2 regions of the Bacteroides sp. QWL-09 genome follow, and region 1 is predicted to be linked to the other one. Evidence: riboswitches for the same ligand, from Rfam matches in the RefSeq annotation. Region 1 holds a riboswitch; the other holds the start of a gene.
What was found. Region 1 has a riboswitch for cobalamin ahead of AC4PG5_RS05100 (TonB-dependent receptor plug domain-containing protein). Riboswitches for the same ligand answer to the same signal wherever they lie in the genome.
Positions count from the first base shown of each region.

Region 2: it holds a riboswitch for cobalamin, as region 1 does, so the genes downstream of both, AC4PG5_RS03740 (DUF5074 domain-containing protein) here and AC4PG5_RS05100 (TonB-dependent receptor plug domain-containing protein) in region 1, are expected to answer to the same signal.

Region 1 is NZ_CM178748.1:1,288,434-1,291,623, forward strand. Features, by position in the region: gene AC4PG5_RS05100 (TonB-dependent receptor plug domain-containing protein) at 1-1,334, opposite strand, end outside; cobalamin riboswitch at 1,529-1,731, opposite strand; gene AC4PG5_RS05105 (DUF4382 domain-containing protein) at 1,878-2,708, opposite strand; gene proS (proline--tRNA ligase) at 3,127-3,190, shown strand, end outside.
Region 2 is NZ_CM178748.1:951,057-954,246, forward strand. Features, by position in the region: gene AC4PG5_RS03740 (DUF5074 domain-containing protein) at 1-1,247, opposite strand, end outside; cobalamin riboswitch at 1,305-1,544, opposite strand; gene AC4PG5_RS03745 (alkaline phosphatase family protein) at 1,776-2,738, shown strand; gene dpp5 (dipeptidyl-peptidase Dpp5) at 2,937-3,190, opposite strand, start outside.

The DNA.
Region 1 (3,190 bases):
AATCCGCGAATATTTAAATATTCCGTATGAAAAGGGCGATAAGAAACCGATACCGAAGGCGTCAGGCATTTTTGAGTGACCTTCTGGCCATCCGGTATTTTATTGGAAATGAATGTATTCAATAAGCCGCCAACCACTGTAACCCGCTCGAATGCCAACTGAGCATTAAGTGCAGTCAGAGAAGTCCACCGCCTCGGATTAATCTCATTCGGCATATTAGAGTTTTTATCCAACGTATTATAAGCCACATCTTGTGCCAAAGAGACGCTTAACTCCTTCAAAGGCTGATAAAGCAACGTAGACGATCCATAATATTCATTCTGTCGGTTAACATCGATCTGTTTCCCATTCTCATATTGCACATTAAAGTCCGCGTATTTATTCCACGAATAGTCATATTTCGCTTGCGCCTGCATCTTCCAACGTGAATTAAAGACCTTCTCATAATGCGCCTGCAAAAGAAAATTCTCATCCCAGAGACGTTCGTTCCGACCACTAGTATAATACACAACACTATTCGGTAACCCTCGTTCCGAGTTATAATAATAAGCCTTTACATTCAGTTTGGCCTGAGCCTTAAACGTGTGATAAAGGTTAGCCTCCGTGTGCCACGCTGTAATATCAGAGTTCTCACGTTTCTCTTTAGTGACCAGTGCCCCATTCTTCAACGTAAAAGGATACATTCCATCGGCACGCATCCAATCGCCATCCACTGCAAGGAGAGTACGCTGCCCAACCTTTTGTGTGAACCGCACATAAGGATTCACTTGTCCGAAGGACCCCACACGTACCTGTCCCTTAAAACCAAATTTCTTTGCCTCACTAGGATCCGGGCGAACAGACAAGATGCTCAACACCGCTCCCGAAGCATACAACCTTGCCGACTGCAACAAGTTATCATTTTGACCAACCGCCAATGAAACCATCCCTACATTATCTAAGGAGAATCGACCGATATCAATCTGCCCTGCCTGACAATTGCTCACAGCCACCTGATCATAAGCTACTCCGGTATGATAAGCACCCAAGCTTCGTACAGAAACCGTTTTCAGTCCCCCGATGCCACCATAATCACGTACCGTTGTTCCGGAAAAGCGACGAACGGCATCCGCCATGTTCTGCAAACCAAGCTGTTCGATATGATCGGCCGAAAAAGCCTGAACAGGAACCGGTGCCATCACCTGCTTAGGCATACGAACTGCCTTAACCGTCACTTCATCAATGTGCTGAACAGTGGTTGTATCGACACGTTGTGCCCCAACCGAACCATAACTCAACAAGATAAAAATCCCGGCTACTAGTCGCCTGTTTTTAATCATAACCCAATCTTTCATTTCAATTATAAAGCTATCATAATCCTCATCACAACAAACCCATCTTATCCAAGATAAGTTTCAAAACGCCACCCAAGACACAAAAGGATAAAACCAATCGAAACGATTGAAAGTCGAAAGAGATCATGACCACTTAAAACGCTTGATAGAGTTAGAAGGAAAGTCATCATTCTCCGGCTTTATCCTCGAAAGCTAGATGGAGGCTTTGTTTTGCAGGTCTTCTGACTATTCTCCGGTTGCTTCAGCCTTCCCATTCGAACAAGCGAACAGTGGCAACAGAAATGAAACAACTTCTATTAAAGGAGTTTACAGCGGCGGGACCGTCGAAGATTCACACTTCGTTCCCTTTTAATCCTATGCTTAAGAGGCACATGGAACAAAACGCCACAAAGATACTCTTTTTTATAAATAACACAATTGCAGATAAAAAAAAGGTGAATTAAAGAATCCCATTTAGATTCCTTAATTCACCTTCATCAGTAAGATATAGCGATCGTTTATGTTAATTGCCCATACCGTTATCAGCTATTTATGACTCATGATCTATTGTTCATTGTTCGGCGCAGTTTCAGGATAAGCCGGGATAGCCAAGCTACCTAAAGAAACATTCGTTCCTCCAACCACATTAACCACCTCTTGTAATGTTGCAATACGTCCATCCTCCAAGTTCTGAACTTCAAGCTTATAAGCCCCGCTGAACAAGCCATGAAGTCTAAAGTAATTGTTATTCAACGTATCCGAAACGGTTGAGATCGTATCCCCTGCAGAGTTGACCGTGAAAACTTTAGTTTGTTGTTTATCCGGAGTCAAATAGCCCTCAACAAACGAAGAGTTAGCCTCAATATAAGCTCGAATAACCGGTTTTAAAGAATAGCTGCCGTTTCCTTTCGCCACAATAGACCGTTGGGCATCGAAATCGATCACCACTTTATATCCACTAGTCACCTCAACATTCGATTGAACATTGATTTTAAACCCAGACGTTTGTCCACTAGGAATTTTAATGCTTTGAGTCGTACCATCCGACAAGGTGATCGTACTATTATCCCCTAACACCAATCTGATCTGACTGATTTTCTCCCCTTCATTCAAATTAACATTCGACAGCAACGAATCCTTACCGTTATTAAACTGTAACAATTCAATTTGTTTAGGTTGAATATCCAGATTCACCCATTTTTCATCGCCCGAAACCGAATAGTCTACCGATTGAACATCTAAATGTAAGAATTTCACATCTTTGCTTTTGGGTGCATCAGTGATATAAAAAGAGACTTTTGTTGTCGAACTACACGCCGGATCATTATTGCTACAAGCTTGCAGCAAAAAAATCAAGCATAAAAATGGAATAAATAAAAAATAGCGCGTTACCATATTTTTTCGTTTTATTAAATAAATACTTAAAAATAAAATCAATAAATGATCATAAGAGGAGCAACAACCATCTGGTTATCAAACGTAATAACAGACTTACACTTTTCTAAAAACAGACATCAGACGAAGCATCATCCCAACAACCGTAAAAAGCAAAAGCTCATCATTCAAAAGAATACAGTATCAAAACCAATAGTGCTACCCCAACAAAAGTATCATATTTACTATAAATAACAAACCTATCAAACAAATGTTTATCTATAAAAAAACAAATGTAAAAGAGTTTCCAATCGGATAAAGCCAACCTATCGTCCTTAGTATTCCTCAAAATATTGCATGAACTATGGACAGAGTTCAAAGCTTTTTCGTATTTTTGCAACCTATTTGGCTAATTGCAATCTATAAAAACAATAATATAATGGCAAAAGAATTGAAAGACCTCACCAAACGCAGCGACAACTACTCGCAATGGTACAATGATT
Region 2 (3,190 bases), 340 kb from region 1:
GTTAAGAAAAGATCGTCTGTTCCATTAATCTGACCAATATGATATTCCATCAACATTTCGATGCCAACGCTACTCAAGTTAAAATCGAGTTCCGTCACCGCATCTGTTGCCGGATCTAAAACATAAGAACTCCCTTTATAAGACGTCCAGTCAAAAGAGCAAGCATAAAGCTGACCGTTCATCATGGTCATATTGCCTACTTTTAGCCCTGTAACTTCGGTAATCTGATCATTGGCTGTAGTCAATTTAAAGAGCTTATAAGTATTATAATTGGTGCTAAAATAGATCGTTCCTTTGGCGGCTGAAACAATGCCGGTAGGGTTCTTCTCTGTGGTAATCACTTTATCTTCCTGCATCTTTCCCGGATCGACAACTGAGATCTTATTGTCCTCTCCTTGTCCGGAGTTGCAGACATAAATTTTACCGTCATTATAGCAAAGGTTCTCGGCTAAAGTACCGCTCAATGCAGCATGAGCATCTAAAGTCAGCGACAACGTGTCTAAACGTACCACTTCATTAGAATAGCTACTGATGTAAGCCTTACCGCCTTCAAAAATGATATTACGAGGTTTTGCAGGCGCCCCTTTAGCATCAACAAAGGGAATACGCTTAATCGACTTCCCATCGGCCGGATTGATCACCTCAATATAATTGGTCCCTTCGGTGGCTGCTGCTCCAAAACCAGGACCTGTCACCACACAATACATCTTACTTCCGTAAATTTTGAGATCGTTGCCGGTGTCTCCCAATGCTGTTCCGTTTATTGCCACAAATTGCTTCTTCAATAATTGTTTGGTCGCGACATCGTACCATGCTAATTCCGTATTTCCTTTGCCGGCATACCCTTCGCTTAAAATCCAATACCCCACAAGCTCCGGTTTCTTTTGCTGCTCAATCTTCAGATTAAGTGATTTTCCGGAAAGAGAGGTTAAGATCAGTTCGGTTGAACGTGCGGCATAATCGGCATTCGGTTGTACTGTAACCGTCAACTCTTTATTTCCTTCGGCATAATTCAAACTTCGGGTAGCCACTTCATCTTTAACCACTACCGTAACCCAATCGGGCAGACTGTTCATCGACCACTCTTCATTACTCGTCAAAGAAAAGCTTTGTTCACCACCTTCATAAGAGAATGCTAGGTTATCGACTTCCAAATCAGTGGCTAACTGTGACACAAAATCGTCGTGACTACAAGCCACAAAGCCAAGCATAGCGAATAACATCGCTAACAAATGAATCTTTTTCATGTTGTAAATAAATAAATGTATAATAAAAAGGTTGAATAATATTCCAGTCCACGGGAACTTATTTCGTCTATTTTGGCAGGTCTTCTGACTTACTCTTCCGAATGCATCCTTCCCAAAAGATGTTCTCTATAACCTTTATAAAAAAGGGAGACCATGTTTCAGTGGTAATGAGTATGGCATACGGATTTTGGTTGAGCTTACAGCAGCGGGTCTGTTCAGGACTTACACCTGATTCCCTTTTCATTACTCATTTCGAAGATTATGGAAATGGGTAACACCAAAATTCATGTAGCAAAGATAGTAAAAACATCCGATATCAAAAGTTATTGCTGTAGATAACACTCCATTTCCACAAGCGCTTTTATAGGGTACAACAGAGTCCAATTGCTCCTCAAAAGATTGAGCATCTTATGACTACATAAAGATTGAACCTTACACTACTTTTAAAATAGATTTTGTACATTTGTCGTTGGTACGAGAAAGAAGAGTCCGTACCCAACGCACACAAATACTAATTTTAAATCTATTATGGACCATTCAAAAAGAAATTTTCTTAAGGAAGGATTGGCCGGTGCCATCACGTTAGGAGCACTATCTCTGCCTGAGCCAATAAAAGCATTTACTCGTAAAAAGGAAAAAGCAAAACAAATCGCCCAACATCTTGTTATGATTAGCTTAGACGGTATATGCGTCGAAGGCTTTCAGAAGGCAAACACGCCCAATTTGGATAAATTGTTGGCTCAAGGCGCACTCTCGATTAAAACTCGTGTTGTCATGCCTTCGGTGACCTTGCCCAACTGGACTAGTCATCTAACCGGTAGCGGACCTGAACAACATGGGGTAGTGGATAACTCTTGGGAGATCTCAAAATACAAGTTACCGGCTATCGAGACTGACGATGAGGGGTATTATCCTTCTGTTTTTAAGGTCTTAAAAGATCAGATGCCGGAGATCAAAACAGCGTTTTATTACAATTGGGCTCCGCTCATCAACCCATACAACAAGAAATACTTTGATGAGATTTCCTTTTTAGAGGAAGACGGCTATCGTGCAAATTACGATAAAGCCTTCAACTTTCTAGTGACTAATCGAGCTAACTCAACCTTAACCTTTCTCTATTCAGTTCATACCGACCATGCCGGACATAAGTATAAATGGATGTCTCCGGAGTATATCCGTTCGATTGAAGAAGCCGATGTTGAGATCGGAAGTCTTATTGATAGACTAAAACAAAACGATTTATATCAAAACACTCATTTTATGTTCCTATCAGATCATGGAGGCCTTGAATATGGACACGGAGGAGTCAGTACGCATGAAATGATTGTTCCTTGGGGCATTACCGGTGCAAAGATTAAAGAAGGATTTATCATCGAAGAAGCCAATAATACGGTCAACACGGCTTCAGTCATCTTATTCTTATTTGGGGCGAAGCAACCGAAACCATGGACAGGAGAGGTCCCATATTCGATATTCAAAGAAAACTTATAAGGAATAAGAATCAAGGAAGCTTGAGGATCGATCTGCATAAACAGATCATCCGATCTTTAGGATAAATTGCTCGAACGTCCTCTATTACGAAATTAGCCGATTTTTGTATGCTTAGATACAAAAATCGGCTAATTATTTGATGAAATAAAAACTCGTTAAATCATTAAACTTAACTTTCTATTTCTTTTTCATCTGTTATTATTTTGCCTGAGGCTTCAACCATTTATCGAGCCATTCGAAGTACGTACGTTGCCAAAGGACTCCATTTTGAGGTTTAAGTACCCAGTGATTTTCATCAGGATAAATCAGCAATTGTGCCGGAACACCACGCATAATTGCGGCATCGAATGCAGCCATGGCTTGGTTTGCTAAGATGCGATAGTCTTTCTCGCCATGGATACATAGAATAGGAGTATCCCATTTATCGACAAACTGATGAGGTGAGTTCGCAA